3 regions of the Streptomyces sp. NPDC088116 genome follow, and region 1 is predicted to be linked to each of the others. Evidence: riboswitches for the same ligand, from Rfam matches in the RefSeq annotation. Region 1 holds a riboswitch; each other region holds the start of a gene.
The links. A riboswitch is a leader RNA that binds a small molecule or an ion and turns the genes downstream of it on or off. The one in region 1 is predicted to bind cyclic di-AMP.
Positions count from the first base shown of each region.

Region 2: another riboswitch for cyclic di-AMP. It lies ahead of ACIOJD_RS28320 (transglycosylase family protein); the one in region 1 lies ahead of ACIOJD_RS05050 (NlpC/P60 family protein).
Region 3: another riboswitch for cyclic di-AMP. It lies ahead of ACIOJD_RS33375 (M23 family metallopeptidase); the one in region 1 lies ahead of ACIOJD_RS05050 (NlpC/P60 family protein).

Region 1 covers NZ_JBIUTF010000001.1:1,148,248-1,156,080, reverse strand. The annotation lists gene ACIOJD_RS05060 (NlpC/P60 family protein) at 1-784, opposite strand, end outside; gene ACIOJD_RS05055 (hypothetical protein) at 1,035-1,388, shown strand; gene ACIOJD_RS05050 (NlpC/P60 family protein) at 1,471-2,733, opposite strand; cyclic di-AMP (ydaO/yuaA leader) riboswitch at 2,741-2,904, opposite strand; gene pcrA (DNA helicase PcrA) at 3,350-5,890, shown strand; gene ACIOJD_RS05040 (peptidoglycan DD-metalloendopeptidase family protein) at 5,995-7,761, opposite strand.
Region 2 covers NZ_JBIUTF010000007.1:484,551-492,383, forward strand. The annotation lists gene ACIOJD_RS28300 (SurA N-terminal domain-containing protein) at 1-505, shown strand, start outside; gene ACIOJD_RS28305 (nucleoside triphosphate pyrophosphohydrolase) at 600-1,592, shown strand; gene ACIOJD_RS28310 (cytochrome P450) at 1,665-2,963, shown strand; gene ACIOJD_RS28315 (transglycosylase family protein) at 3,149-3,934, shown strand; cyclic di-AMP (ydaO/yuaA leader) riboswitch at 4,307-4,504, shown strand; gene ACIOJD_RS28320 (transglycosylase family protein) at 4,508-5,233, shown strand; gene eno (phosphopyruvate hydratase) at 5,631-6,914, shown strand; gene ACIOJD_RS28330 (septum formation initiator family protein) at 7,049-7,522, shown strand; gene ACIOJD_RS28335 (DUF501 domain-containing protein) at 7,637-7,833, shown strand, end outside.
Region 3 covers NZ_JBIUTF010000012.1:19,358-27,190, forward strand. The annotation lists gene ACIOJD_RS33365 (hypothetical protein) at 65-463, shown strand; gene ACIOJD_RS33370 (tetratricopeptide repeat protein) at 460-2,475, shown strand; gene ACIOJD_RS33375 (M23 family metallopeptidase) at 2,534-3,565, opposite strand; cyclic di-AMP (ydaO/yuaA leader) riboswitch at 3,577-3,731, opposite strand; gene ACIOJD_RS33380 (PP2C family protein-serine/threonine phosphatase) at 4,080-5,225, opposite strand; tRNA gene ACIOJD_RS33385 (tRNA-Met) at 5,591-5,664, opposite strand; gene ACIOJD_RS33390 (hypothetical protein) at 5,727-5,918, opposite strand; gene ACIOJD_RS33395 (HAD family hydrolase) at 5,984-6,730, shown strand; gene ACIOJD_RS33400 (hypothetical protein) at 6,895-7,107, opposite strand; gene ACIOJD_RS33405 (SpoIIE family protein phosphatase) at 7,205-7,833, opposite strand, start outside.

The sequences.
Region 1 (7,833 bases):
CCAGGCCCGAGCAGTCGAAGGAACCGGGGCCGGTCGAGCCCCATACGTACGGCTTGCCGATGGCCCCGTAGGCGAAGGCGACGGCCGCGGCGGCACGGGAGTTCGGCGCTCCCATCGCACCACCGGCCGCGGCATCGCCGCTCCGCTGTTCCTGCCCCGCGTACTGGGCGCGCTGCGGGGCGCTGAGGCTGTCGAGGAGCCTCTGGGCGGTGTCGAGCTTCGCCTGGATGGTGGACTTGTGCCGGGCCAGTTCGGCCCGGTGTGCCCTGAGCGTCACGAGCCGTCCGTCGGCCCGGGTGCGCAGCTCGGCGATCTGCGCGAGTCCCCTGCGGACCCCGGCGATCGCGCTCGCCTGGCGGGCACCGGCCTGTTCGGCGAGGCCGGCCGCCTCCAGGTAGTCCTCGGGCCTGGAGCTGAGAGCGAGCTGTACGGCGGGGTCGAGGCCACCGGCCCGGTACTGCGCGGCGGCGATCGAACCGAGCGCGTCGCGGGCCGTGTTGAGCCGTTCCGTACGACGCGCCGCCTCGTCGCGCAGTTCCGCCAGCGAGGTGCTTGCGGCGTCCGCCTTCTCCTTCGCCCCGTTGTACCGCTCGGTGGCGGCCTCGGCCTGCTCGTACAGCCCGTCGACCTTGGCCTTGACCTGGGCGGGGGTGAGACGGGGCTCGGCGTGTGCGGGCCCGTCGAAGGCGGTGACGGTCGCGGCTCCGGCGAGCGCGAGAGTGGCGGCGGTACGGCCCGCCGAGCCGGAAAGCGGGCGCTGCTTGGGTTTTCGGTGCGCTGCCACGGGGGTGGTCCTCTTCCTCAATGTCCGTACGGGGCCGACGGCGAGAGCCGCCCACCCGGAGAGGACCGTAAGGGGCAAGGTCACAAGCAAGTGTCGACATGGCGGTATTGGCGCGAGATGGATGATCTGTTGCGCTTTGTGATCAACTCGATCGCGACGGAGCGGCGATCTCCGGTCGGACCCGACCGATACGGCAGAAAGCCTCACCTCACCGGAGAGTGGTGATATGGCCATGGCTAGGCTCCGAGCCATGGACGTACTCATCAATGTCTTCGTCGCCCTGCACATCATCGGCATCGCCTCGCTGCTCGGCGGCTTTCTGACACAGATGAAGGCGATGAGCGCGGGCGCGGCACGGTTCGACGCACCGATGCTGCACGGAGCGCTGACGATGCTGATCACCGGCATGGTGCTGGTGGGCCTCAACCAGGCCGACGGTCAGACCCTGGACAACATCAAGATCGGCATCAAGCTGGCGATCCTGATCGTGATCCTGGGTGTGGTGTACGTGAAGCGGGACGACGAGGCCGCCTCGAAGCCGCTGTTCGGCGTGGTGGGCGGTCTGACGGTGGTCAACATCTTCATCGCCACGCTCTGGACCTGAGCGGGTCGGGCCCGCGGTGGCCCGCGGAGCGCTCGACGGCGCTTCGCGGGCCACGGACGTGAGTTCAGCGGCCCGCCGCTGGTCAGGCGGGGCGGACGCTGCCGTAGATCGGCATGTAGTAGATCGACTCCTCGCGGACGTTCGCGCCCGGCTTGGGGGCATGGATCATCATGCCGTCGCCGATGTAGATGCCGACATGGCTGATGTCGTCGTAGAAGAAGACCAGATCGCCCGGACGGAGGTCCTCCGTCGCGACGCGCGTGCCGGTCTTCACCTGGTCCCAGGTGGTACGCGGAAGTTCCACGCCCGCCTCCTTCCAGGCGGCCTGGGTCAGGCCCGAGCAGTCGTACGAGCTGGGGCCGGTCGCGCCCCAGACGTATGGTTTGCCGATCTGGGCGCGGGCGAAGGCGAGGACCTTCGCGGCCTTGGTGGTCTGCGCGCTGTCGGCGGCCCCCGAGCCGGTCCCGGTGCCCGTACCCGTACCCGTACTTGAGCCCGAGCCGGTGCCGGTGCCGGTGCCGGTCCCGTTGTCCGGTCCGGTCGACGGGGATTCGGCCTTCTCCTCGCCCTGCCGCTTCTCCTGTTCCTGCTCCTGCTCCTGTTCCTGCTTCTCGCGCAGGCGCTCGGCCTCGGCCCTGGCCCGAGCGTCTTCCTTGGCCTTCGCCTCCGCCTTGCGGCGGGCCTCGTCTTCCTTCTTGCGCTCCAGCGCGGCCAGTCGCGCCTTTTCCTCCGCCGTCAGCTTCGACAGCAGCGCCCGCGCCGCGCTGAGCTTCTTCTGGACGCTCTCCTTGCTGGTGCGCAGGGATGCCTGCGAGTCGGAGAGCGACTCCAGACTCTTCGTCGCCTCGGCCCGCTGCTTCGTCGCGGCGGCCTGCTGCGACTGGTACTCGGCGACGGCCCCTTGCTGACGGTCGGTCAGCCGGTCCGTGACCTGCTTCTGTTCGAGGAACTCCTCCGGGCTGTCCGCGAACAGCAGGGCGGCGGTCGGGGTGACCGCGCCTTCCCGGTACTGCGTGGCCGCGTAACCGCCGAGCTTGCGGCGAGCCTCGTTCAGCTTGTCCGCGCGCTCGGCGGCGTCGTCCAGCGCGCGGTCGACCGTGCGCTTCTGCTCCTGGGTGGCTTCTTTGGCCTTGTTGTACTGCTGGGTCTCGCTCCCGGCCTGGCGGTACAGATCGTCGACCTTCTTCTGTACCTCTTCTACGGACGGTGTCGGCTCGGTGGGCGCGGCGTGCGCGTTCTGTGTCGAGAGCAGCGTGACCGAAGCGAGAGCGGCCGTCGTGACTCCGACGGCCGGGGAGTTGGCGCGTACTCCGCTACGGTTGCGCGGCTTGCGATGCGACGCCAAGGTCGGCATCTCCTTCCGTGGACGGCCTACCGGGTTAGCTGTCGGGTTCGGGCGGAACGGAAGGCTGCCCTACGGGCCTGGAACGTACGGCCCGATTCACCCCGGTCGTGCAGAGTGGGTCCCCGGTTCCGAACTTCCTCACAGGAAGGTCGAATTCGGCACGGGCCGCCCGCTTGGCGCGGATCGCCGGGGAGGGTACGGGCTGCCTGACGGAGCACGCTAGCCAAAGTGTGGCGCTTGTGTGAAGGCGGATGGCCGATATGCCCGATACGTTTTCGTGACATTTGCCCGCGCGGTGTGCGGGGGTGTTGGTGGGTAAGTCCGCCATTACGTTGCGTGATATTTCCGGCCGTTCCGCACGTCCGCCGGGCAGGTCGCCGGAGGTTGCGCGGGACTCCGAAGCGACGTGCGCGCGACGATGTGTACGGAGGGCCACCACGACATGTACGCATGACGTGTACGGGGAGGGTGCCCGGTCCATGGAGACCACGCGGCCGTGGGGGAGGCCTGGGTCGGGTGCCCCCGCCGGATACACCGGGTGCCCCCGCCGGATACGCCGGGAGACTTCCGAAGGCGGGCGCGGGCTGTCAGTCCGGGAGCCTAGACTCGTAAAGCGATGAGCAGCCTCTTTGACGACAGTTTCCTGGCGGACCTCCAGCCCTCCGGCGACGAGCATCCACCGCCGCCCGAGGACCATGCCGAGCACGCCCCGGAGCAGGTCCCCGACGACCTCTTCGAGGGTGCCTTCGACGCGCCACCGGTTCGGGACGCCTACCACCGCGACGGGGCCCCGCGCACCGTGGTGGATCCGGCCGCGCTGCTCGAAGGGCTGAACGAGGAGCAGCGCGCGGCCGTCGTGCACACCGGTTCGCCCCTGCTCATCGTGGCCGGAGCCGGCTCCGGCAAGACCCGGGTCCTGACCCACCGGATCGCACATCTGCTGGGGACCCGCCATGTCCACCCCGGCCAGATACTGGCGATCACCTTCACCAACAAGGCCGCGGGGGAGATGAAGGAGCGCGTCGCCGACCTCGTCGGCCCGCGCGCTGCCGCCATGTGGGTGCTGACCTTCCACAGCGCCTGCATCCGCATCCTGCGGCGCGAGTCGAAGAGGCTCGGGTTCACCTCGTCGTTCTCGATCTACGACGCCGCCGACTCCAAGCGTCTGATGGCCCTGGTCTGCCGTGATCTGGACCTCGACCCCAAGCGCTACCCGCCCAAGTCCTTCAGCGCCAAGATCTCGAATCTGAAGAACGAGCTGATCGACGAGGAGACCTTCGCCGACCAGGCGGCCGACGGTTTCGAGAAGATGCTCGCCGAGGCCTACCGGATGTACCAGGCCCGGCTGCGCGAGGCCAACGCCCTGGACTTCGACGACATCATCATGACCACCGTCCATCTGCTCCAGGCGTTCCCCGATGTCGCCGAGCACTATCGGCGGCGCTTCCGGCACGTCCTGGTGGACGAGTACCAGGACACCAACCACGCCCAGTACACCCTCGTACGCGAGCTGGTGGGCCCCTCCGGCGCGGACCACGACCCGGCCGAGCTGTGTGTCGTCGGTGACGCCGATCAGTCGATCTACGCCTTCCGGGGCGCCACCATCCGCAACATCCTCCAGTTCGAGGAGGACTACCCGGACGCGACGACGATCCTGCTGGAGCAGAACTACCGCTCCACGCAGACGATCCTCAGCGCCGCCAACGCGGTCATCGAGCGGAACGAGAGCCGTCGGCCGAAGAACCTCTGGACGAAGGCCGGCGCGGGCGCCCAGATCACCGGCTACGTCGCGGACACGGAGCACGACGAGGCGCAGTTCGTCGCCGACGAGATCGACCGTCTGACGGACGCGGGCGAGGCCAAGGCGGGCGATGTCGCCGTCTTCTACCGTACGAACGCTCAGTCGCGTGTCTTCGAAGAGATCTTCATCCGCGTCGGCCTGCCGTACAAGGTCGTCGGAGGAGTGCGCTTCTACGAGCGCAAGGAAGTCCGCGACGTGCTGGCCTACCTGCGCGTCCTGGCCAATCCGGAGGACAATGTTCCGCTGCGCCGGATCCTCAATGTGCCCAAGCGCGGCATCGGGGACCGCGCGGAGGCGATGATCGACGCCCTCGCGCTGCGGGAGAAGATCACCTTCCCGCAGGCGCTGCGGCGGGTGGACGAGGCGTACGGCATGGCGGCCCGCTCCGCGAATGCCGTCAAGCGCTTCAACACCCTGATGGAAGAGCTGGGCACGATCGTCGAATCGGGTGCCGGGCCCGCGACGGTCCTGGAGGCCGTGCTCGAACGGACCGGTTATCTGGCCGAGCTTCAGTCCTCGACGGACCCGCAGGACGAGACGCGTATCGAGAACCTTCAGGAACTGGCGGCGGTGGCGCTGGAGTTCGAGCAGGAGCGCAGCCAGGCCGCGGGGCAGGCGGAGGTTCAGGCCGCAGACGCGGCGCAGGGCGAGGATCAGGGCCAGGGCGGGGGCGAGACGGCCGCCGCCGCGACCACGACCGGCACGCTCGCCGAATTCCTGGAGAAGGTGGCGCTCGTCGCCGACTCCGACCAGATCCCGGACGAGGACGAGGACGGCTCCGGCGTCATCACGCTGATGACGCTGCACACGGCCAAGGGACTCGAGTTCCCGGTGGTGTTCCTGTCGGGCATGGAGGACGGCGTCTTCCCACACATGCGCGCCCTCGGGCAGACGAAGGAACTGGAGGAGGAGCGCCGGCTGGCGTACGTCGGCATCACACGCGCCCGCGAACGGCTCTATCTGACCCGGTCGTCGATGCGCAGCGCCTGGGGACAGCCCTCGTACAACCCGCCGTCACGGTTCCTGGAAGAGATTCCCGGACACCACCTGGAGTGGAAGCGGACCGGCGCGCAGATCCCGGCGGGCCCGACGTCCGGGATCACGTCCTCGCTGTCCTCCTCCGCCTCGTCGCGGTCGAGGTCCGGCGGCGGCCCCTCGGGCTTCGCCACGCGCCGTACGACCGACAAGCCGGTGATCTCGCTGACGGTGGGGGACCGGGTCACACACGACCAGTTCGGGCTCGGCACGGTGACGGCGGTGACGGGGACGGGCGCCGACGCGCAGGCGACGGTCGACTTCGGCGACACCAAGCCCAAGCGGTTGCTGCTGCGGTACGCGCCGGTCCAGAAGCTGTAGGGCGCCAGGCACAGGGCGCGGTGAGCGTGCCCTGTGCCCCCTCCGTTGAAATGCCCCTAGACCTGGGGTACTTCGGAGGGGGGATCGCCGGTGACCGCGTCCGGCTACATCGGGTCGACGCCGTGGCTGCGGAGCCACGACAGCGGGTCGATCGCCGCGCCACCGCCGGGCCGTACCTCGAAGTGCAGGTGCGGTCCGGTGGAGTTGCCCGAGTTCCCGGAAAAGGCGATCACATCGCCGGCCTTGACCGAACCGGAGCGGATCTTGGTGCTGCTGAGGTGGCAGTACCAGGTCTCGGTGCCGTCGGGGGAGGTCACGATGGCCATGTTGCCGTAGGCGCTGTTGTACTGCGTGCGCACGGTGCCGTCGGTCGCCGCCATCACCGGAGTGCCGTACGACACGGGGAAGTCGATCCCGGTGTGCATGGACATCCAGTTGACGCCCGCCTGGCCGTACTGCGCGCTCAGGCCGTGCTGCGCGACGGGGAGGGCGAACTTGGGGCGCAGGGCCTCCTTGCGCGCCGCTTCGTCCTCGCGCTTCTTCTTCTCCGCTTCCTGCCGTGCCTTGAGGTCGATGCGCTCCTGCGTACGGCTGGCGCGGTCGCCGAAGTCGCGGGCGTCGGCGCTGAGCGCGGCGAGCTGCGTGTCCAGCTTGTTGTTGGCCACGACAGGCTGTACGGCGCTGGAGGCGGTGTCGGCGGCCGAGGCCGTCGTGGTCGTGTCGTCCTGGGTCTCCTCGCCGCCGCTGAGATTCCCGACGGAGGCCGCGGCGATACCGGCCACCCCCATCACACAGGCGGAGGGGACGGCGACGGTGAGAAGCGCGGAGCGCTTGGCGGGCGTACGCCGGCGGCCACGGCTGCCGTTGCCGCCACCGGCGCGGCGTGTGGCGCGGGGCTCGATGGTTATGGCGGGCGTGGCCATGGTCTCGGCCAGGTGCATCGGTTCGGGTTCGGACTCGGCGCCGTACTCGGTGCTGTATACGCCTTCGGTCCCGGATCCGGTCGCGCCCGGATGCTCGGTCTGCGTCTCGGCCGCGGAGGCGTAGCCGGAAGTCGCGTCGAACTCGCCGCCGGAGGGGTTGGATTCCTGCTCAGTCGCGCCGTATTCGGAGTCGGGGCTGTAGTGCGCGCCCGTCTCGTACGAGGGGTCGGCGTGGTACTGCTCCGGTACGACGGCTTCGGGGTGCAGTGTCTCGTGGGCCGGATCCGGCGCTGCCCCGGCCGAGTTCCAGGCGGTGGCGTCGTACGCGCCGGTGTCGAAGGCGGGCGCCGCCCACTGAGTTGTCGCCTCGTACCCGAACTGGGCGTTCTCGAACTGGCCGGATTCGAATTGGCCCGTTTCGAATTGGCCCGTTTCGAACTGGCCTGTCGTGAACTGCCCGGTGACGAACTGGGTGGACTGCGTGGGGTCGTAGGGGACCGAGGTCGCCTGGCCCGATGCGTCGTACCCGAACTGCGGGTTCTCGAACTGACCCGTCTGGTCGGTCCCGTTCAGCTGATTCGCCTGGTTCCAGGCCGTGGCGTCCCACTGGCCGGTGACGTCGGGTTCCGCGGTCTGGACCTGTGTGTCCGTCGCCTGCTGGTAGCCGGTGTCGGCGGTGACCGAGGCCCACTGGCCGGTGGTGTCGTACTGCGGCGTGCCGTACGCGTCGTAACTCGCCGTGTGGACGCCGGTGTCCCATTGCGCGCTGTCGTACGGGGCGTTCTCGTACGGCGTGTTGTCGTACGGGTGTTGGTACTGCCCGTTGTGGGACGGGTTGTCCTCGTAGCCGCCCGGAAGGGTGCCGAAGAGCGGATCCGTCTCGTAGCTGCCGTTCTGGTAGCCGTCGTATCCGACGTACCCGGCGTTGGCGTGCTGGTCGTTCACCAACTTCTCTCTCGCCTCGGCAGCAGGACCAGGGTTCTCCGGGGTCTGGTCCTGAGGGGCAGGGGACCCGGAAGG
Region 2 (7,833 bases), on a different contig from region 1:
ACGGGATGTCCGGGACGCGCAGGACGGTTCGCCGCAGTCCGCGCAGCTCATCAAGAACACGGCGCAGCTCGGCCAGGCCAAGCTGAACACCATGATCTTCGACCGGGTCCTGGAGCGGTCCGCCGCCGACGCCGGGGTGAAGGTCAGCCGCAAGGAGATCCAGAGCGCCCGGCAGCAGGCCGCCGCGCAGTCGGGCGGCGAGAAGCAGTTCGCCGCGCTGCTGCTCCAGCAGGGCGCCCTGTCCTCGGGCCAGATCGACGGCGCGATCCGCCGCGAGGTCCTGCTGACCAAGCTGGCGCGGGCCGTCGGGGCCAACACCACGACGCCCCAGGGGCAGGCCAAGGTCCTCGCCCGGCTGACCGCCACGTCCGAGAAGCTCGGGGTCGACGTCAATCCCCGGTACGGCAGCTGGGACGACAAGCAGGTCCGGCTCGGCGAGAGCAGGACGCCGTGGATCACCCAGGTCACCCGCGAGGCGCCGCAGCAGGAGCCGACGGGCGCCTGAGACCCGACGCGGCCCGGCAGCCGGGCGGGCAGCCGACGGCCGGTGGCAGGTGGCCGGGGGCGGGTCCGCCGGCGGCCGGAGGTAGGTTCGAGGCGTGACAGACGAAGCTCCCGCAGCCACCGGCCGTATCGTCCTGCTGACCGCCAGCCACCGGGTCGCGCCCGGACTGCTGTCCTGGCCCGCCTGGCAGACGCTGCGCGAAGCCGACCGGGTGCTGTGCGCCGACGCCGGCCATCCGCAGTTGCCGTATCTGCGTGAGGCGGGCATCACCGTCGAGCGCACCGTGGCCGACGCGCGGGAGCTGGTGGACGCCTGCGCCGGCGGCCGTACGGTCGTGGTCGTCCCGTCCGCCGACGGAGACGGTACGGACAGCGCGCTCACCGACGGACTCGCCCGGCTCGCCGGGTCGGGCCGGGTCCCGATGCCGGACCTGGAGCTGCTCCCCGGCTCGTACGACCTGCCGGGCGCCCGGCTCCTCGATCTCGTCCAGGTCATGGACCGGATCCGTACCGAGTGCCCCTGGACGTCCGCCAAGACCCACAAGGGGCTCGCCAAGTACGCCATCGAGGAGGCGTACGAACTGGTCGAGGCGATCGAGGACGGCGACGGCGACGAACTGCGCGAGGAACTCGGGGACGTACTCCTCCAGGTCGTCTTCCACGCCCGTATCGCGCAGGACGGCCTGGACGTGGAAGAGGGCATCGAGCCGTTCTCGATCGACGACGTCGCGGGCACGATCGTGGAGAAGCTGATCCACCGCCATCCCCATGTATTCGGCGACGAGACGGCCGAGACCGCCGAGGAGGTCAAGGCGCACTGGCTGCGTACGAAAGCGATCGAGAAGCAGCGAGACTCGGTCACCGACGGCGTCCCGCTGGGCCAGCCCGGTCTCGCCCTCGCCTCCAAGCTCGCGGGCCGTACCCGTACCGCCGGACTGGAGGTCCCCCTCCCGGCCGGCGAGGGCATCGGGTACGAGCTGCTCGCGCTGGCGGTACGGGCGGAGGAGGACGGGATCGACCCGGAGACGGCGCTGCGCGCGGCGGCCCGTGCATATAGGGACGCGATCCGCGCGGCCGAGGGGCACTGAGCGTAACCACGTCTCCGCCGGGCACGTGCCCGGCCCGGAACCCGGGTGCGGGCGGCGGTTACTTTTGGACATATGCACGCCCAGCCGTCCGTCGAACCGGGCTCCCCGTCCCCCATGCCCACGCTCTTCACATGGGAATTCGCCACCGATCCGTACCCCGCGTACGCCTGGCTCCGCGAGCACGCCCCCGTGCACCGGGCCACGCTGCCGAGCGGGGTCGAGGCCTGGCTGGTGACGCGGTACGGGGACGCCAAGCAGGCGCTCGCCGACGCGCGGCTCTCGAAGAACCCCGTGCATCACGCGGGCCCGGCGCACGCCCGGGGCAAGACCGGGATCCCGGGGGAGCGCAACGCGGATCTGATGACGCATCTGCTGAACATCGATCCGCCCGACCACACCCGGCTGCGCCGGCTGGTCTCCAAGGCGTTCACTCCACGCCGGGTCGCCGAATTCGCGCCTCGCGTACAGGAATTGACGGACCATCTGATCGACGGGTTCGCGGCCGGGGGCGAGGCGGATCTGATCCACGAGTTCGCTTTCCCGCTCCCCATCTACGCGATCTGCGACCTGCTCGGTGTGCCGCGCGAGGACCAGGACGACTTCCGTGACTGGGCGGGCATGATGATCCGTCACGGTGGCGGGCCGCGCGGTGGCGTCGCGCGCTCGGTCAAGAAGATCCGTGGCTATCTGGCCGAACTCATCCACCGTAAAAGGGAGAACCCGGGCGACGACCTGATCTCCGGGCTGATCCGCGCCGGCGATCACGGCGAGCACCTCTCCGAGAACGAGGCCGCCGCGATGGCCTTCATCATCCTGTTCGCCGGGTTCGAGACGACGGTCAACCTCATCGGCAATGGCATGTACACGCTAATGCGGCACCCGGAGCAGCGCGCCCGGCTCCAGGCCTCGCTGGACGCGGGGGAGACGGATCTGCTCGCTACGGCCGTCGAGGAGCTGCTGCGCTACGACGGCCCGGTGGAGCTGGCGACGTGGCGGTACGCCACCGAGCCGCTGACGCTCGGCGGGCAGCGGATCGCGACGGGGGAGCCCGTACTGGTCGTACTGGCCGCCGCCGACCGGGACCCGGAGCGCTTCGCCGAACCGGACACGCTCGATCTCGCGCGCCGTGACAACCAGCACCTCGGCTACGGGCACGGCATCCACTACTGCCTCGGTGCGCCCCTCGCGCGCCTGGAGGGCCAGGCCGCGCTCGCGACGCTGCTGACCCGGCTTCCGGATGTGCGGCTTGCGGAGGATCCTGCTGATTTGCGCTGGCGGGGAGGGCTCATCATGCGGGGATTGCGCACGCTTCCGGTGCGGTTCACGGCAATGTCCGACCAGCGACTTCCTGACGGTACGTCAAGACTGTGATATTCGCGTGATCTTCCCTGCATCGGCTTGTGACAGACGTTCGAGTACCGCTACGTTCACGAACATTCACAGCAGACACACGCTGTAGTCGAACTGACATTCACACGGAAGGCAACCGCATGCGCTCCGGGAACGGCCGACACCGTCGACCTCGCCAGGCCCCTGCTCTGATCGTCGCCGCGGGGGTGACAGGATCGGCAATCGCCATTCCGCTGCTCGGTGCCACCAGCGCCAGCGCGGCGGAATCGTCTTCGTGGGACCGCGTGGCCGAGTGCGAGAGCGGCGGCACATGGAGCGCGGACCTCGGTAACGGCTTCTACGGCGGACTGCAGATGTCCCAGGCGACCTGGGACAAATTCGGTGGCGGCGAGTACGCGTCCCGCCCCGACCTCGCCAGCCGCACCCAGCAGATAGCGGTGGCGGAGAAGGTGCTCAAGGCCCAGGGGATCACGCCCTGGCTCAGCTGCGCCACGATCGCCGGGCTGACCGGCATCCTGACCGGCGACGGCGACACCTCGGAGTCCACCTCCGAGCCGTCCGGCCCCACGGACGGGAGCACCGGACCGACGGACGGCTCCTCGGCCGACCCGAGCGCCACGCCCTCCGCCTCCGACGACGGCGAGAAGAAGGACGGCTCGACCCCTTCCGGCTCCGCGGAGACGCCCTCGCCCGGAGCCTCCAGTTCCGGCGACGGCTCCGACGAGGACAGAGCGGGCGCGAGTACCGGGCCGGCCACCGGCAAGCACCGGGGGAGCGCGGCGCCGGAGGAATCCGCCTCGGGCGGCGCGGACGAGCGCGCATCGGACGGCCGTGCCTCGCGAAGTGACGGACCGGCACGGGACGCGGGCGGTCTCACGGACGCCACGGACGGCGGGGTGCAGGGTCCGTACATTCCGGACGGCCAGCACGGCGTCGGCGACCCCGTCTGGCTCGTCGGTGCCGAGCAGAAGGTGTCCGGCGGGTGGGTGTGAGCCGGCCGGCGGGCGGGCGCGCGTTGAACGGGCCGTCGTGGGCCCCGGATTCGACGGTCCGCCCCTGATCAGCGCCCTGATCTCGGCGCGGGGCAAGGGCAGTTCGAGGGGTGTTACGGGGGTCTATGTCCACGTATGGGCAACTGAGACAAGGGTCTCTTTGCCACAAGTGATGCCCATTGCTCCGGTAGTTGGTCGGATTCGCCCCTCACCAGCGGAAACGTGATCAACGACAGGGGAGGTAAGGGCGATTTACCCGGGTTGTGCTCCTTTGAACAACCGGGGGGCCTGTGATTACGGTCTGAACCGCTCGCACCGCGGGCCCCGTCGACCGAAACGCCGAATCCTGCCGTCGGTCGGGGGGAACAGTCGTCGCGTCAAGCGCCGAAGGCAGGAGCGGGGGACCCAAGGTTTTAGCGCCGGGCCCGGCCGTGGAGAGGGACGCCCAACAGCGTCCCGCGATACGGCGGGGACCGGCTTGGGGTGAAGCCGCGTGTGCGAACACGCGGCCGGGCAACTCACTTGGCCCGAACCCGACAGCTGACCTCGTAGGCGTCGGTGAGGGGATGATCCATGCTGTTTTCCGGTAAGGCCAAGCACCGCCGCCCGTCCAGGGCCGCTCGCTACGCCACGCTGGCCGGGATCACCGGTGCCGCCGTCGCGGCCCCGCTGATCGGCGCCACGTCCGCGTCGGCCGCGTCCTCGTCCGAGTGGGACCAGGTCGCCCAGTGCGAGTCCGGCGGCAACTGGTCCATCAACACCGGTAACGGTTACTTCGGTGGCCTCCAGTTCTCGTCGTCCACCTGGGCGGCGTACGGCGGCACCTCCTACGCCTCCAGCGCCGACCAGGCATCCAAGTCGCAGCAGATCTCGGTCGCCGAGAAGGTCCTGGCCAGCCAGGGCAAGGGCGCCTGGCCGAGCTGCGGCGTGAGCCTGTCCGGCGCCTCCGGCTCGGGCTCCGGCTCCGGCTCGTCCGACTCCGGTTCGGGCTCGTCGGACTCCGGCTCCGGTACGCAGGAGCAGCCGCAGCAGTCCCGGCAGCAGGCCGCCCCCGAGCAGCAGGCGCAGCCGAAGCAGTCCACCCGCGATGCCGAGCAGCCCGCCTCGCGCAGCGAGAGCCGTCCGGTCACGATCAAGAAGGGTGACGGCGAGTACAAGGTCAAGTCCGGCGACACCCTCTCGAAGATCGCCGACGCCAAGAAGGTCAAGGGCGGCTGGAAGAAGGTCTTCGAGCTGAACAAGGACATCGTCAACAGCGCCGATGTGATCTACCCGGGCCAGCAGCTCCACCTGAGCTGATCCGGAGGTCCGTAGATCCGGAGATCCGGAGATCCGAAGGGGATCAGCTCCAGCCGAGCTGATCCCCCCTCGGGCCGCCCTGCGGGGCGGCGCCCCCCACAGGCCGCCCCGGCCCGGCGCGTTCACCCCCGTACGCGCCGGTCCGGGGTTCGCGCTGTCACGGGCTCGTCCCCCGATCTGTCACCCGGCCTGTCACCGGTCCGTCATCGGCCCGTCACGCAGCGGATTCGCGACCCTGTCCTTCCCTCGTCCGGCGCGGAAACAGGCCTCTTTCTCGTCCTGGGCGGATTCTTAGAGGCGGCCGCCCGCCGGTCGAAGGCCGCGAGGCGGTTAGGCTCATGTCGCAAGGCCAAAGAGACCCTGCACTTCCAGCGCCACATCCCAGAAGGAGATGCTCGTGCCGTCCATCGACGTCGTCGTAGCCCGGGAAATCCTTGACTCGCGAGGTAACCCCACGGTCGAGGTCGAGGTCGGCCTCGACGACGGCAGCACGGGTCGTGCTGCTGTCCCCTCCGGTGCGTCCACCGGTGCGTTCGAGGCCCTTGAACTCCGTGACGGTGACCAGAACCGCTACCAGGGCAAGGGCGTCGAGAAGGCGGTTCTCGCCGTCATCGAGCAGATCGGCCCGGAGCTCGTCGGGTACGACGCCACCGAGCAGCGCCTGATCGACCAGGCGATGTTCGACCTGGACGCCACCCCGGACAAGTCGTCGCTCGGCGCCAACGCCATCCTCGGCGTCTCCCTCGCCGTCGCGCACGCCGCCTCCGAGGCCTCCGACCTCCCGCTCTTCCGCTACCTGGGCGGCCCGAACGCGCACCTGCTGCCCGTTCCGATGATGAACATCCTGAACGGCGGCTCGCACGCCGACTCCAACGTGGACATCCAGGAGTTCATGATCGCCCCGATCGGCGCGGAGTCCTTCTCCGAGGCCCTGCGCTGGGGTGCCGAGATCTACCACACCCTCAAGAAGGTCCTGAAGGAGAAGGGGCTCTCCACCGGCCTCGGCGACGAGGGCGGCTTCGCGCCGAACCTGGAGTCGAACCGCGCCGCGCTGGACCTGATCCTGGAGGCCGTGAAGGAAGCCGGTTACGTCCCGGGCCGCGACATCGCGCTCGCGCTCGACGTGGCCGCCTCCGAGTTCTACAAGGACGGCAGCTACGAGTTCGAGGGCAAGTCCCGCTCGGCCGCCGAGATGACCGAGTACTACGAGGAGCTCGTCGCCTCGTACCCGCTCGTCTCCATCGAGGACCCGCTGTTCGAGGACGACTGGGCCGGCTGGAAGGCCCTCACGGACAAGCTCGGCACCAAGGTCCAGATCGTCGGCGACGACCTGTTCGTCACCAACCCGGAGCGCCTGGCCCGCGGCATCGAGGACGGCGCCGCCAACGCGCTGCTCGTCAAGGTCAACCAGATCGGTTCGCTGACCGAGACCCTGGACGCCGTCGAGCTGGCCCAGCGCAACGGCTTCAAGTGCATGATGTCGCACCGTTCCGGTGAGACCGAGGACGTCACCATCGCGGACCTCGCCGTCGCCACCAACTGCGGCCAGATCAAGACCGGCGCCCCGGCCCGCTCCGAGCGCGTAGCCAAGTACAACCAGCTGCTGCGCATCGAGGAGATCCTCGACGACGCGGCGGTGTACGCGGGCCGCAGCGCGTTCCCCCGGTTCCGCTCCGCGTAAGCGGCTCTCCGCGTCAGCGGCTTCGTCGCCGTGATCGGCGTGCGCGAGGGCTGACCCGCCCGTCGTCCGTACGTCCCCGGCCGCGGTCCCGTACCGTGTCCGGGGACGTACGCACGTAAACAGGGGAGGCGGCCATGGCCGGGAACCGGGACCGGTTCTCCACCGCGACCAGGCTGCGGGTGCTCGGCGCGCAGACCGCCGCCCGGGTCTACCGCTCGCAGACCCGCCGGCAGGACCGCCGCTCCCGGCTCACCGGCCGGGCGGCCTTCCTCGCTCTGGTCGTCTGCACGCTGGTCGTGGCACTGGCGTATCCGATGCGGCAGTACGTGTCGCAGCGGAACGAGATCGCCGACCAGGAGCGGCTGGCCCGCGAGGCGAAGCAGCGGGTCGAGGAGTTGCGCGACGAGAAGGAACGGCTCCAGGACGACGCGTACATCGAGCGCCTCGCCCGCGAGCACCTCCACTACCTGAAGCCCGGGGAGACCGGCTACACCGTGATCGACCCGGACGCGAAGAAGCGGGAACGCGAGGAGCGGGGAGCGGAGGAGCGCCCCTGGTACTCGAACGTCCTGGAAGGCGTGGACAACGCGGACCGCCCGAACCGGTAGGCGGCGACGGTCCGCGATCCGCGCTCCGGGCATACGGTGGAGCTGCCGGACGCACCGGATACTCCGTACGTCAACGAATTCACGCAGAACACAAGAACGTAGAACTAGGCAGGCATGGACACGCCCCCTCCGCAGACCGCACGCACCGAGCCCACCGAGGCGGACGTCGCCGCTTTCCAGGAACAGCTCGGCCGCCCGCCGCGCGGACTGCGGGCCATCGCGCACCGCTGCCCCTGCGGACAGCCGGACGTGGTCGAGACCGCCCCGCGGCTCCCCGACGGCACGCCCTTCCCGACGACGTACTACCTGAC
Region 3 (7,833 bases), on a different contig from region 1:
CAACCGGACCACCGGGCCGGGACGGCAGTGGCATGCTCGGGTGAGCCGACAGAGGGGGAAAACCGTGGACGCCTTGACCGTCGCCAACGAGGTGGCGCCGTACGTCACTGCCGCCGTCACCGCCTACGGGACGGCCGTGGTCACCCGGACCGCCGAAACGGCCGTCGACGCGACGGCCGGTCTGGGCCAGCGCATCGTGCAACGGCTGTGGAGCCGGGAGGAGAACCGGGACGGGCTGGAGCAGGCCATCGAGGAGGTGGCCGAGGACCCGCGGGACGCCGACGCCCAGGCCGCCCTGCGTGTCCAGGTGCGCCGCATCCTGCGGCAGGACGCCGAGCTGGTCGCGGAACTGGCCCGGCTCCTGCCCGCCCGCGCCTTCACCGCCTCGGGTGATGGCGCCGTCGCGGTCGAGACGAACAGCGGCGTCATCAGCACCGGCGACGGCGCCACGATCCAGCGGTGAGCGAGAGGCCCCGCATCGAGGCCTCCGGCGAGCAGGCGGTGGCCGTCGGCACCAACAGCGGTGTCGTCTCGACCGGCGACCACGCCACGATCGACGCCCGCACGGTCCACCTGCCGGCCGACGCCGTCCGACAACCCGCGCAAGTGCAGGCCCCTCGGGGGACCAGCAACCTGCCCGCGCCGGCCAACCCCGACTTCGTCGACCGCGTCGAACCGCTGGCCCGCTTGGAGGCCGTACTGGACGCCGCCTGTCCGACGTTGCCGCCGGTCGTGCACGGCCTGGGCGGGACAGGCAAGAGTGCCTTGGCTCTCCAGGTCGCACACCGGCACCGGCACCGGTTCAACCCGGTGTGGTGGCTCAGCGCGGACTCCGCCTCCAGCCTCACCCACGGGCTCGCCGACCTTGCCACCCGGTTGGCTCCCCATCAGCACCTGGCCACCGCGACCAGCACCGAGCGCGCCGAGTGGGCCCTGAGCTGGCTGCAGACTCACCAGGACTGGCTCCTCGTGCTGGATGACGCCGCCTCCCCGCATGACCTGGCCCCTGTGCTGGGCATGACCACAGGGCGGCACATCATCACCAGTCGGCGGACCACCGGCTGGCGCCGCTTGGCCCAGCCTCTGCCGCTGCAATCCCTGCCGTCCGACGCCGCGGTGGAGCTGCTCATGCGCATCGTCGAGCCGGAGGGGCCCGACGACGAGCGGGTCCTTGTCCGCCTCGCCGACGAACTGGGACATCTCCCCCTGGCCCTGGAGCAGGCCGCCGCCTACATCGAGTCGACCGCCATCAGTCCGGCCGCCTACCTCGACCGTCTCCGTCGCTATCCGGGCCGCATGTTCGCCGCCGTGGCAAGCGGTCAGGAGGCCGACAACCAGCGCACCATCGCCCGGATCTGGCGACTGTCCCTCCAGGCGATCACCAACCGGCAGCCGTTGGCGGGGGATCTGCTGCGGCTGTTCGCCTGGTTCGCTCCCGCTCCGCTGCCGCGCGACATCCTCGAAGGCCTTCACGAGAGCCTGGGAGAGGACCCGTTCGCCGTCGATGAGGCCCTGGCCCTCCTCCACGGCTACAGCATGATCACGCTGACCCGGCAGACCGTGGAGGTCCACCGCCTGGTCCAGGGCGTGGCACGCGTCGCCGACCCCGCCGACCCCCATCGCAGCGTCCAGGCCATCGCGACCGCCCGCGAACGAGCCACCCTGCTACTGGAGCAGGTACTGCCGGAGAACCCGCTGTTCAACGTCCCCGGGTGGCCCCGGTGGCGCGAACTCCTGCCGCACCTGCTGGCCCTGACCGACCGGACTCCGGCGGAGGAGGACCTGCACACCGCCGGCCTGCTCATGGCCGCCTCCGGATACCTTCAGGGCGACGGTCACACCAGCACGGCCATAGCCTGCGCGCGGCGCGCGGTGGAGATCAACACCCGGCTCCAGGGCTCCGGCCATCCGGCCACCTTCGCCGCCCGCAGCTTCCTCGCCAGTGCCCACCGGGCCGCCGGCGACCTTGAGACAGCCACCCCTCTGCACCAGCAGAACCTGGCCGACCACGAGCGCGTACACGGCGCCGATCACCCCGACACCCTCGTCGCCCGCGCCAATCTCGCCTACCTCTACGCCCTGCGAGGCGAGCCGGCGCGAGCGCGGGACCTGCACCAGCGGAACCTGACGGACATGCGGCGCCTTCACGGACCCGACCATCCGCACACCATCAACGCCCTTGCCAACCTGGCCAGTTCCTACCGCGACATGGGCGACCTGGAGAGGGCCATCGACCTCCACCGCAGCGCCCTTGCCGACTACGAACGGGTCCACGGGCCGGACCACTCCGAGACCGTCACCGCCCGCAGCAACCTCGCCTACGCCCACAAGCTCGCCGGCGACGTCGACGCGGCCACCGCCCTCTTCGAGAGGGTGCTTGCCGACCGCGAACGCCTCTACGGCCCCGACCATCCCCTCACCGAACTCGCCCACCAGTTCCTTGAAGACACCCGCGAGGCTCACGGCCGGGAATAGAGACTCACGGCCACGCATGGGCGGACGGAAGGGCGAGCGCCGACGAGGACCGCAGCCGTCAGGGGTTGATGCCGTTGCCGCGCAGCCAGCTCATCGGGTCGATGCCCGAGCCGCCCGGCGTGTGGACTTCGAGGTGCAGGTGCGCGCCGGTCACGTTGCCGGTCGCGCCGACCCGGCCGATGACCTCGCCGCTGCTGACCTTCTGGCCGGCGCTCACGGTCATCGAGGACTGGTGGGCGTACCAGATCTCCGTACCGTCATCCAGCTCCAGCACCGTGCGGTAGCCGTACGAGCCCGACCAGCCGGCCGACTTGATGGTGCCGCTGTGCACGGCCTTGACCGGCGTACCCGTCGGGGCGGCGAAGTCCAGGCCGGTGTGCTGGCCGGAGGACCACAGGGAACCGGCCTCACCGTAGGTGGAGGTGAGTGTGTACGAGGAGGTGGGGAGGGAGTAGCTGGCGGCAAGCTTGGCGAGGCGCTCCGCCTCCGCCTTGGCCTTGGCCTCCGCCTCGGCCTTCTTCTTCGCCGCCTCGATCTTCTTCTCGGCGTCGGTCTGCCGGGCCTTGGCCTGCGAGGCGGCCTTCTCGGCCGCCGCCGTCTCCGTGGCCGCCTTCTGCACGGCGTCGGCGGCGCCCTGCTGCTGCTCCGCCTGCTGGAGGATGCGGGCGCGGAGGGCCTCGCCCGCGTTGGCGCCCTGTTCGGTGTCCGCGACCGTGAGACCGGCGGAGGTGAGCGGAGCGCTGGCCAGGACGTCCGTCTCGGAGTCGTCCGATGCCAGGGAGCCCATACCGGGCAGCGACTTGGAGTCCGGAAGGTTGTCCGCGACCACGTCGGGCAGGGATATGGAGACCGCGGGCTTGTCCTGCGCGGTGGCGATGCCGCCCGCGCCGACGGCGGCGATGACGCCGACACCGAGGACCGTGGAGCTGCGGGCCAGCCCGTTGTTGCGCTTGGCGGCCACGCGGTGTCTGCCGCGTACGGGGCGGACGGACTCCTCGGTGGGATTCCATTCTCCCCAGCCCGGTTCCGGCTCCTTGCCGTAGGAGAGAGTTTCGAAGGGGGCTGCCGGGGCAGGCTTGTTGGACGCCACGGGGGCGCGCTCCTTTCCTTCCTTCTCGCCTACCGGGTTAGCTGACGGGTTCGGAGCAGGAAGGTCTCCTACGGGCGCTTCTGCCGCACGGAGGCAGCAAAGAACGTCCGATTCACCCCAATTGGTGGTTCCCCGGTTCCCTCGCGGAATTCGGCGCTGCGCACGGTGCCATCTCTGGCGACGGCTGGGACGACCGCGCTGCGTTATCGAACGTTAATAGAGAGCAGGGCCTTATTCCAAGCTGTTCCTGATGATCGTTAACAACTTCGCAACGGACACATCAGGGCACACGTGAGCGCAATGGGGCGAGTTGACAGCGATTCAGGGTGCCCGTCGATTCTGACGGTACGTCAATTGCTATGCGGAGGGGCACCTGTTGACTACCCACAGTGGCCGACGCCGGTGAAGGCACCGTGAAGGGCTCCATGAAGGCTCCACGAGGACCCGCCGACGGGCTCCGAGGGGCCGCACAGGCCTCGCGCTCCGACAGGCCGGGAGGGCCCCGGGGGCGGCGTCACGGAACGGCCGGCGTGCCCCTGCGCCGTTCCGGCTCCCCCTCCGCGGGCCGGTTGACCGCCAGCAGCGCCATGTCGTCCTGGCTCCCGCCGCCCGTATGCACCCGTACGTCGTCGATCAGCGCCTGGAGCAGCTCGTCGGGCCCCTGGAAGATCCGCCCGTCGAGCCGTTCGCGCGGAAGGTAGAAGACCCCCCGGCCGTCGCGCGCCTCGGTGAGCCCGTCCGTGTAGAAGAGCAGCGTCGCGCCGGCGGGGTACGCGGACTGCTCGGCGCGGTCCGGCCACGCGCCCAGCTCGCTCATCCCCAGCGGCAGCGCGGGGTCGCTGGGAGCCAGCATCCGTACGGCGCCGTCGCCGTTCATCAGCAGCGGCTCGGGATGCCCCCGGTTGACCAGCCGCACCACGTTCTCCCCGTGCGGGATCTCGGCGAGCACGGCCGTCGTGAACCCCTCGAAGGTGTCGAGCCCGCCCCGCCGCGTGCCCTCCCGCGTCAGGGCGCGCTCCAGCCGCTGTGCGACCGCCTCCAGCGAGCTCTCCTGCTCGGCGGCCTCCCGGAACGACCCGATGATCACCGCCACCGCTTCGACCGCGTCGAGCCCCTTCCCCCGTACGTCCCCGACCACCAGACGCACCCCGTACGGCGTGTCCTGTACGGCGAACAGGTCCCCGCCGATGTACGCGCCCTCCTGCGCCGCCTCGTACCGCGCCGCGACACGCAGCCCGCCGATCCGCTCCGCGGGTCTGGGCAGCACGGCGCGCTGGGCGGTCTCGGCGATGATGCGGGCGGAGGCAAGCCGTTGACCGCTGCGGCGCACGACCGCGTTGATGTACAGCGCGAGCAGGGAGACGACCACCACCGTCAGCAGCTCACTGCTCGCCTCGACCGTGAACAGCGATTCGCTGCTCAGGCGCAGCGCCAGCTCGGCGGCCAGCGAGGCGAGGGCGACCAGGGACGTGCCGAGCATCGAGTAGAACGGGGCGGCGACCAGGGGGGCCGCCGCGAAGAGGGGGCCGGAGGTGACGCGCGCGGGCGTCGTGAGGTCGAGTATCACCCCGACCACGATGACCAGGGAGGGCAGATAGCGCACCATCCGGCGTCCGGTACGGACACCCCGGCCGGTCCGCCGGGCGTGGCCGCCCACCATCCGCGGGGCATCGCCGACCACCCAGAACCCCCGCCCGTCACCGGGGAGAGCGTCCCGAGCGGCCCGGCGACGCCTGCCGCCGATGCGCTCCGTGAGCTTCCTCAGCTTGCCCACCAGTGGTCTCCTGCCCGGTCAGCCCGCGGCGGCGGACCGTACGGCGCCCCGCCTACCCAGGCTGGCCGCTGTCGGGCCGGGTGGCGAGTCAGCCGTCCGCCGAGTGGGCTACGCGTCCGAGGGGTGGACCAGTCGGACGAACCCCACGCGGTACGGCAGACCAACACCACGTGGTGCGGCAAAGCGGAGGCGGCGGCAAGCACGACGAAGGCCCGGATTCACAAGGAATCCGGGCCTTCGTTTTCTTCCAGTAGCGGGGACAGGATTTGAACCTGCGACCTCTGGGTTATGAGCCCAGCGAGCTACCGAGCTGCTCCACCCCGCGCCGTTGAATGCAACTCTACGCCATTCGGAGCAAGATCAAAACCACCTGCCCCACGGAGCGGATCAGGCCGCCTCGACCACATCGGCCCGCACCGCCGCGGCCCACTCCACCAGAAGCCGCTGGTAACGCTCCTGCTCAGCGGGGGAGAGCGTGCTCCCGGCCCGCCCCCAGAGGGCACGGATCTCGGAATTGACGACAGCGGCGGACCGAACGGAACCACGGGCACCGGAAGATTCGGGCGAGGAAGCGAACATAAGCCCAAGGCTACGGCCAGCCACTGACAATCGGCAGAGCGTGTCCCCCTACGCTTGGACCGGTGATCGAAACCATCGTGTTCGACGTCGGGGAGACCCTCGTCCGCGACGACCGTTACTGGGCCTCCTGGGCCGATTGGCTGGGGATTCCCCGCCACACCATTTCCGCTCTCGTCGGCGCCGCCACCGTCCAGAACCGGGACAACGCCGACGCCCTCCGCCTGATCAAGCCCGGCATGGACGTCGGCGAGGCCTACCGGGCCAGAGAGGCCGCCGGGCGCGGCGAACACCTCGACGAGTCCGACCTCTATCCCGACGTCCGGCCCGCCCTGGCCGGCCTCCGGGCGCTCGGCCTGCGTGTCGTCATCGCGGGCAACCAGACCGTCAAGGCCGGTGAACTGCTGCGCGGCCTCGACCTGCCCGCCGATCTCGTCGCCACCTCCGGCGAGTGGGGCACCGCCAAGCCGTCCCCCGAGTTCTTCGCCCACGTCGTCGAGGCGGCGCGGACCACGCCCGAGCGGACGGTGTACGTCGGCGACCATCCCGCGTACGACCTGTTCCCCGCCCGGGAGGCGGGCCTGCGCACGATCCATCTGCGGCGCGGGCCCTGGGGCTATCTGTGGGCGGACGACCCGGATGTGGCCGAGGCGGCGGACTGGCGGATCGACAGACTCACGCAGCTCGCGTCGATCGCGGCGGAGTGGACGGCGGCGAGCACGGACGTACGGGACGAGGAGGCGGGCGTACGGGACGAGGAGGCGGGCGTACGGGACGAGGAGGCGGGCGTACGGGACGAGGCCATACAGGACTGAGACGTACGCCACCGCGACAGACGTGGCCGACGGCACCGGGACCGGCGCAGGGGGCAGGGGAGCCCCCGGGGGGGACCCAGGACCCGACGCGACCCGACGGCCCCCGGCCGGACACGCCCCACTCACACCCCGCCCCACGGCTCACTCGTACCGCCGCCCCTCCCTCACACCACCCCGTACTCGTGCGCGGGACCGCCCTGCCACTCCACCCAGTTCGGGTCGTCCAGCAGATCCCAGGCATCGGGCAGACCGGCCAGGCGCAGGAACTCGATCAGATGGTCGTCGCTGTGCGCGAGGCCCATGATCCGTCCGCGGACGGTGACTCGCCGCCCGCCCGTCCCGGACGCCCGGTGTACGACGATCGGTACATCACTCATACGCTCAAGCGTGCGACCTTCCCGCCCGGTCCGCAGCCTCTGGTACGTGTGTCTCTTCTCCCGCGGTCCGCCTCGGGCGCGCCCCCGGCGCGCCGCCTCAGCGCTGGGCGCCCGCGCCCGGCAGGTCCTCCTCCGTGAAGGGAAGCGCGTCCAGGTCACCGTCGAACTTCCCGAGACCCAGCGCCGTCAGCTCCGCCTGATCGGACGGCGGACCGTGACCGCCCGTACCGTCCGGGCCGGGCAGCGCCTGCTCGGTCCAGATGCATTTTCCGGTCGACGTGAAGCGGGTGCCCCACCGCTGGGAGAGCGCGGTGACGAGTTGCAGCCCCCGCCCGCCCTCGTCCGTCTCCAGCGCACGGCGTATACGCGGCGTGGTGAGACTGCCGTCGGAGACCTCGCAGACCAGATCCGCGCTGTGCAGCAGCCGCAGCCGTACCGGGCCCTTCGCGTGCCGCACGACGTTCCCGACCAGCTCGCTGGCCAGCAGTTCCGTGGTGGTCGCCAGGTCGTCCAGGCCCCAGGTGGAGAGCTGCTCCCGGACGTGCCTGCGCGCCTCGCCGGCGGCCTGCGGATTCTCGGGGAGCGGCCAGGAGGCCATCTGGTCGGCGGTCAGCGCGTGGAGGCGGGCGACGAGGAGGGCGGCGTCGTCGGTGGTCTGCTGCTCGGCGGGAAGCAGACGGGCCGTGAGGGAGTCGCAGAGCGGCCCCAAGTCCTCCTCGCTTTCCG